2 regions of the Staphylococcus sp. 11262D007BW genome follow, and region 1 is predicted to be linked to the other one. Evidence: riboswitches for the same ligand, from Rfam matches in the RefSeq annotation. Region 1 holds a riboswitch; the other holds the start of a gene.
What was found. A riboswitch is a leader RNA that binds a small molecule or an ion and turns the genes downstream of it on or off. The one in region 1 is predicted to bind thiamine pyrophosphate.
Positions count from the first base shown of each region.

Region 2: linked by a shared signal. The riboswitch ahead of ACEE93_RS01185 (thiamine phosphate synthase) and the one ahead of thiC (phosphomethylpyrimidine synthase ThiC) in region 1 are both predicted to bind thiamine pyrophosphate.

Region 1 covers NZ_JBPWPJ010000001.1:1,856,038-1,860,247, forward strand. The annotation lists gene thiC (phosphomethylpyrimidine synthase ThiC) at 1-1,565, opposite strand, end outside; TPP riboswitch at 1,782-1,884, opposite strand; gene cls (cardiolipin synthase) at 1,941-3,428, opposite strand; gene ACEE93_RS09155 (nucleoside hydrolase) at 3,558-4,210, shown strand, end outside.
Region 2 covers NZ_JBPWPJ010000001.1:228,870-233,079, forward strand. The annotation lists gene ACEE93_RS01170 (anion permease) at 1-539, shown strand, start outside; gene ACEE93_RS01175 (LysM peptidoglycan-binding domain-containing protein) at 734-1,585, opposite strand; gene ACEE93_RS01180 (Bax inhibitor-1 family protein) at 1,844-2,467, shown strand; TPP riboswitch at 2,480-2,586, shown strand; gene ACEE93_RS01185 (thiamine phosphate synthase) at 2,606-3,235, shown strand; gene thiS (sulfur carrier protein ThiS) at 3,237-3,437, shown strand; gene ACEE93_RS01195 (thiazole synthase) at 3,439-4,206, shown strand; gene ACEE93_RS01200 (ThiF family adenylyltransferase) at 4,206-4,210, shown strand, end outside.

The sequences.
Region 1 (4,210 bases):
TCGTCATGGAAAGCACGTGCTTTGTCTGGATCAAGGGATAAATTAAATTGATCTATCCAACGAAATTCAAAACGTGCTTTACTGATAGCATCATCACGTTCTGTCGCTCCAGGTAAACCTTTTGCTAGGTCAGCCGCATGCGCAGCAATTTTATAAGTCACGACGCCTTCACGTACGTCTTCTTTGTTTGGTAAACCAAGGTGCTCTTTAGGTGTAACGTAACACAACATCGCTGTACCATGGCTTGCGATTTGTGCCGCACCAATCGCAGATGTAATGTGATCATAAGCTGGTGCAATATCTGTTGTAAGTGGCCCTAACGTATAGAATGGCGCTTCTTTACAATAATAATCTGCAAGGTCTTGGTTTTCTTTAATTTTATGCATTGGAATATGACCTGGTCCTTCAATCATCACTTGTACATCATGTTGCCATGCGATATCTGTTAATTCTCCTAATGTTTTTAATTCCGCAAATTGGCTCTCATCATTCGCGTCATAAATTGAACCAGGGCGTAAACCATCTCCTAGTGAAATCGCAATATCGTATTGTTTTAAAATTTGGCAAATATCATCAAAATGTTCATATAAGAAGCTTTCTTCGTGATGCGCAAGACACCATTGTGCCATGATTGAACCACCACGAGAGACAATACCTGTTAATCGATCGACTGTCATCGGAATATAATGTAAACGCACCCCAGCATGAATTGTAAAATAATCCACACCTTGTTCAGCTTGCTCTATTAGCGTATCTCTAAAAATTTCCCATGTTAAATCTTCAGCCACACCGTCTACTTTTTCTAAAGCTTGATAAATGGGTACCGTTCCGACTGGCACAGGCGCATTACGAATGAGATATTCTCGTGTCGCATGGATATTTTTACCTGTTGATAAATCCATCATCGTATCTGCTCCCCAGTGCGTGGCCCACACCATTTTTTCAATTTCATTTTCAATAGAAGATGACACGGCTGAATTACCAATATTCGCATTGATTTTAACTTGGAAGTTCTTTCCGATAATCATCGGTTCTGATTCAGGGTGGTTAATGTTATTAGGGATAATCGCGCGACCTCTTGCCACTTCCTCACGTACAAATTCCGCTGACACATTTTCACGCGTCGCGATATACTTCATTTCTTTAGTGATCATGCCTTGTTTCGCATAATGCATTTGAGTTACGTTCTTACCTTCTTGGGCACGTCTTGGTTCATAATCAAATGGATGCGTCACAAGATTGCGATGATCTTCTGATTTAAAGCCGTTATCGATAGACTGAATGCGACGGCCTTCGTAACGTTCCGTATCATGACGATCATCAATCCATTGCGTACGAATTTGTGGCAGTCCTCGAGTGACGTCCACTTCATACGTTTCATCATGATAAGGACCGGCTGTATCATAGACAACTACTGGCTCATTATGCGTTGTACCTTGTTCTGTCACAGTGTCCGATAATTCAATTTCGCGAAATGGTACGCGAATATCCTCATCAGCACCTTGCTTATAAATACGTCGACTGGCTGGAAAATTCTTTTTTAATTCAATTTGTTCTTGTTTCATAATTGGCCTCCTTAGTGTGCTAAGAGACCTATGTAGCTGAACGAAAAAAATCGGGACACAAGTCATTGAGATTAAAGCGTTCAAACGCTCTCTCAGACTGACTGTCGTCCCGATCCGATACCTACACGAACATATCTATTTGAATGACACACTGTACTTGTCATGGAAAATGGCATACGCCACACACACTCCAATATACAGTGTTTCACATTTTGTATTCGTTCATCTTTGCTTCCCTACGCTAGTATTATCTAGATCAGGTACAAAGGGTTGAGGTCCAAACCTCTTTCAGCTTACACAAGCACCCCTAGCAGTCTTATATTTAAATGTTACAAATTACATTCTAGCATTAAAGTCTGTTTATGACAAACTGACTTATAAAATTGGTGACACAAGTTTAGCAATAGATTGTTTAAATTTAACCCATTTTGAGCGATTTTCGTAACGTTCGGGTGTTAAACGATCGGATACTTTAAGATCTTCGTTAAAGGCTTTAATTAAATATTGCGCAATATCTTCGTTGTAAATAATACCGTTGATTTCAAAGTTTAATCTGAAACTACGCGCATCCATATTAGCAGAACCTACAGAAGCCACTTCTCCATCAATGACCATCATTTTAGAGTGAATAAAGCCATTTGCGTAAGTATATACATTAACACCATCATACATTAATTGTGCGACCACGGTTAATGTGGCCCAATGTACAAATGGTTTATCTGGTTTATTCGGCACAATAACATGCACATCAACACCCGATTGTGCCGCAATACGTAACGCATTAATAAAGCCAATATCTGGCACGAAATAAGGCGTATGAATGTAGATTGAGTCTTTCGCATTCATAATCATTTTGAGGTAAGCAAACTCAAGTTGTGGCCAAGTACGGTTTGGACCACTTAAACCGATTTGCATAGCTACATTGCCATCTTTACGCGCATTGTCTGGGAAATAACGTTTATCATATTCTAAAGCATCATCTTTTGAAACTTGGGCGTTCCAATCATGGATAAAGCTTAATTGCAGCGCATCCACGCCATCACCTTGAATACGTAAGTGCGTATCTCGCCAGTAACCTAATTTTTCATCAAGTCCTAAGTATTCATCACCAATATTAAAGCCACCCACGTAGCCTAAATCACCATCGATCACTAACGTCTTGCGGTGGTTTCGGTTGTTGACCCTAAAGTTGATAAATGGAATGATTTTCGCATGGAAAAATGGTTCAGCTTTTGCCCCTGCATTGAGTAATCCTTTAAGTCTTGACTTACGCAATTGTTTAGAGCCCACTGCATCATAAAGTAACTTCACTTCTAAACCTTCTCGGGCTTTCTCTTCTAAAATATTTAAAATTTCTGTCCCAAGCCCATCCATATTTAAAATATAGTATTCTATATGAATGTATTTCTTTGCATTACGTAAATCTTCTTTCATTTGATCAAATAAGCGATGTCCGTCTGTAAAAACCTTCACATGGTTATTTTCACTTAAAAAGTTATTCTCTCTGACTAACAATGATTGAACTAAATCAGAATGTTTTTTCACGACATCATTATTCGAGGTGAAATTGTTGTTTTCAAAACTTTCTTTTTGCGACTTCACACGCTCTTTCGCATCATCAATTTCTTTACCACTGACTTCTTGTTGTTTGAGTCGTACAGCACGTCCAAAGAATAAATAGAAGAAGAAACCAAACACAGGCATTATAAATAATAGCAATAGCCATGCCCATGTTGATGTCGCCTCTCGACGGTCTCTTTCCATAAATATAATAATCAATGCTAAAATCACATTAATGACAAAAAAACCGCCTAAAATAATCCGATAAGTTGTAGCGACATTAGGATCAAAAATAAGTTGCATGTCAGTACCTCCTTTTAAATTGGTTCATTTTTAACTTAATATTCACCCTAGCATTTTACATGAATTCTACCCTTTTTTCATTGTTTTCAATTATAATAAAAATAGAATACAACAAAAGGAGAGAATAAAGTGAAACAAATTTATTTTAATCACGACGGTGGTGTCGATGATTTAATTTCCTTATTTTTATTACTACAAATGGATGATGTCAATCTGATTGGTGTCAGTACGATAGGTGCAGACTGTTATGTCGAACCTTCTGAGAGTGCCTCTCGTAAAATCATTAATCGTTTTTCAAGCTATCCGATAGATGTCGCTATTTCTAACGAACGCGGCAAAAATCCATTTCCTAAAGAATGGCGTATGCATGCCTTTTTTATGGATGCATTACCCATATTGAATGAGCGTGTATCGAGTCAATCAACATTGCTTAAAATCCCTGCTTATCAAGACATTATTACTAAACTTAATCAGGCTTCTTCACCAGTCACGCTATTATTTACTGGTCCACTAACAGATTTAGCTAAAGCACTTGAAGTTGATCCAACCATCACACAACATATTGAGCGACTCGTTTGGATGGGCGGTACCTTTTTAGAACGCGGTAATGTAGAAGAACCAGAACACGATGGCACCGCAGAATGGAATGCTTTTTGGGATCCTGACGCTGTTAAACGCGTTTTTGAGACAGACATTCAAATCGATATGGTCGCTTTAGAAAGTACCAATCAGGTTCCCCTCACACTAGCTATCCGTCAAATGTGGGCTGATGAGCGTCACTA
Region 2 (4,210 bases), 1.6 Mb from region 1:
TTTATTCAATTGTTAAAAGGATATTTAAAAATGCAAATTTAACACGTACGAATCGTAATTTCCGTATTTTTCAAATTTTCACTGCATCTCTACAATCATTTTCTCATGGTACAAATGATGCGCAAAAATCAATGGGGATTATTACGATGGCATTAATTGTAGCGAACCTACAATCAAGTGTTGAACCTGCGCTATGGGTTAAAGTAGCCTGTGCGTCAGCTATGGGATTAGGTACAGCGATTGGTGGATGGAAGATTATTAAAACAGTGGGCGGTAATATTATGAAGATTAGACCAGCGAATGGTGCTTCAGCAGACTTAGCTTCAGCGCTCACAATTTTCACAGCATCATGGTTACACTTTCCATTATCAACAACACACGTTGTATCCTCTTCAATTTTAGGTGTAGGCTCAGCAAATCGAATTAAAGGTGTACACTGGAATACAGCGAAACGTATGATCGTTACATGGGTCATTACTTTACCTATTACTGCTTTAATTGCAGCTATCTTTTATTTGATTTTAAATATCTTTTTATAATAGTACTCGAGCGGTTAGTGAACAATCACTGGCCGTTTTTTTTTATACAAAAAGAAGCAAGGTAACACTTCAAGTGAACCTTGCTTCTTTCGATGACTAAGGACGATTAATTTAATAATGTGTCATATTTCAAGAGGTTGGGACTCCTAATCGGTTCCCTAAAGCATTCATACTTTATATCATAGCCTCTTATATTAATGAATGTAGTTATATGATGAAGCAACTGATGCTGGAATTGTGCGATAGCCTACTTCACCTGGTGGTGTGCTATAGTTCATTTCTGATACTAAGATACTACCATCACTATTAACGCGTTCAACGTAAGCTACGTGACCTACTGGACCTTCGTAAGTTTGCATAATTGAACCTGCGCTAGGGTTATGGTCTACTGTGTAACCATCTCCTGCAGCATTGTCTGCCCAGTTTTCAGCATTGTACCAATAAGTGCTGATTGGTTGACCAGTTTCTGCACGACGATTAAATACGTGCCAAGTACATTGTCCCCAGTCGTACAAGTTTTGGTGATTAAATGTAGGTGAACCACTACCTGATGTAGATGGTGCGTTCTCTGCGCCATTTGGACCTGCATCAATTGAAGGTGCAGTTGTGTTATCTGAACCACTTGGTATTGTTAATGTTTGTGAAGGTGCCACTAAATAACCATTTAAGTTGTTAGCATTGATGATATCTTGTGGTGTAACACCGTAATTAGCAGCAATGATGTCCAATGTTTCACCAGTTTGAACAACATGCGTTTCTCCTAAGCTTGGCGCTGTTGCAGTAGCAGTCGTTGTTGTTGATTGCGTAGACTGGTCAGCTGCGCCACCGCCGCCACCAATTGTTAAAACTTGTCCTGGAAAGACCATATTTGATGTTAAATTGTTTGCCTGCTTAATTTCATCTACAGACATATTATACTGTTGCGAAATACTCCATAAAGATTCGCCTGATTGAACAGTATGTTGTGTTGAAGCATCAGCATCATGTTGAGTTAACAATGCTGCCGCTCCAGAAGTAACGGTTAATGCAAAAGTTAATTTTTTCAAAGTAATGCCTCCTTAGCCATTTGCTTGTCTTTTCTAAAATATTCAAATCAATTTTAACAAAAATAGAGTTATTTGTGGGGGTTGTTACGAACATGTAATATTGTGATAAATGATTTCAAAAATTGAAGATATGAACAGATGTGATAAAATAAGTACTTTTAGAGATTCGTCTAAATTTACTTTGTAAGAATGTTAAAATGTTTGTAATATTAATTTTGATATTTTATCCTAAAATCAGTATAAAGGGGTGAGCAATGAGTGGCGGATACAAAGCATTCACAACGTTTTGGACAAGTGTGGTTATTTTTTACTTATTATTGGATTATCTTTGGTATTGGTGTCTATTTAGGACAATTCTTAGCCGTGGAATGGCGAAAACCTTTATCCATTGGACTCCTTATTTTAATTTTAATCACAATGTTTGTGCAGCGCGCACGTTTTAGTGGCTTAATTATGTCACATATTTATACGATTATCTCCGGATTGTTATCTTTTGCTACTTTTACTTATGCGATTCAAGATCTTGGAACAGCTGATTTCATTAGAAATATTATCTTAGCAATCTCCGGATTTATTGCATTTGGTATTATAGGTTATTTTGTTATAAAAGATGCAGCAAGTATGGGAAAATACTTGTTTGTGACGTTAATTGCGTTAGTCATTGCGAGTTTAATAGGATGGTTTGTGCATAATCCAATTTATCACACAATTATCGTTGTGGTTGGTTTATTACTATTTTTATTATATACTTTATATGACTTTAATCGAATGAAGCATGGACGATTTTCCCCTAGAGAGATGGGTTTTAATTTATTCTTAAACCTATTTCGTATCATACGTTATGTGTTAAAATTAGCACGTATCGTTAAAAAATCACAGTAATAATTGAATAAGATTTACCACTGGAAGTGCCTTTTTTAAGGGCTGAGATTGAAATGTATTTCAAAATTCCCGAACCTGATCCAGTTCATACTGGCGTAGGAAAGTGGCGATGACTTAGAGTAGCTACTTTTCTTTAGTATGAGGAAAGTAGCTTTTATTTTTGTAAAAGGATGTTTGCCTATGCTGTTAGCAGTTACCCCTTATGAACCATTAAATCATACACATCAAGGTCATTTATGTGAGATTGAACCACTTATCGATGGCGTACTATTGAGGACGCCAATGACGCAACATGATATCAAGCGTTGGATTGAAGAAATCACTGCACGTGGCTTTCCTAAAGAGAAACTCATTATACATTCAGACATTGATCTGGCTTTAATGATGCATATTCATCGCATTCACTTCAGTCAATATGATGAAAAAGTGAAAAGTATTAAAACGACATACCCTCAGTTTGTGGTCAGTATGTCAGTTCATAATGTTGAGGCCATTCAATATGCACAACAGTATGAGGTTGATTTTGGATTATTTGGGCACTTATTTCCAACCCCATCAAAACCTAACCAATCCCCGAGAACGGCTGAAGAGATTGATCATGCGTTAGCCACAACATTACCGCTAGTCGCAATAGGTGGTATTAATGTAACGACAGTGTCGAATGTGCCTACTCACTTTTCAGGGATTGCATGTATTGGCGCTCTATTTAATCGCCCGTACAACGAAGTACAGCAATTATCGGAACAATGGAGAAAAAGGAGGTCATAATATGAAAGTTATTGTTAACGGAGAAGTAAATGAATTTCAAGAAGGGACAACGATTCAAGATGTCCTAACGCATTTTGATATTGATGCTAAACGTATGGCTGTAGAACAAAATGCAGCTGTCGTTAAGCGTGCGGATTGGGCGCATACACCCATCAGAGAAAATGATCGATTAGAACTATTAGAATTTGTAGGAGGCGGATAATATGTTTAAAATTGGAAATCTAACATTTAATTCAAGACTCTTTTTAGGAACAGGTAAGTTTGACAATGAATCAGTTCAGGAAGCAGCGATTAAAGCTTCAGAAACAGAAGTCCTTACTTTTGCGGTAAGACGCATGAGTTTATATGATAAAGATTTACCTAATCCATTAGCGAATGTGGATTTAGACCAATTTATCACTTTTCCAAATACAGCAGGTGCTAAATCTGCAGAAGAAGCCGTACGTATCGCTGAGTTAGCAAATGAAGCAGGCGTCTGCGATATGATTAAAGTAGAAGTAATCGGTGATGATGACACATTATTGCCTGATCCATTAGAAACATATAAAGCATGCGAAATTTTATTAGAAAAAGGCTACATTGTATGTCCTTATATTTCAGATGATGTCGTTTTAGCTAAACGTTTAGAAGCGTTAGGGGTTCATGCGATTATGCCACTTGCGTCACCAATCGGCACAGGCCGTGGTATCGTTAATCCATTAAACTTACGCTATATTGTCGAAAAAAGTAATGTCCCTGTCATTGTGGATGCAGGCATTGGCTCAGCAAAAGATTGTGCTAAAGCAATGGAATTAGGTGCAGATGCGATTTTACTTAATTCTGCAGTGTCACGTGCCAAAGATCCTGTAAAAATGGCAGAGGCGATGAAAAAAGGTATTGAAGCAGGTCGCTTAAGTTATGAAGCAGGACGTATTCCTATTAAATACAATGCGGTACAATCTAGTCCATCTGAGGGGTTAGGTTTTCTTTAATGAA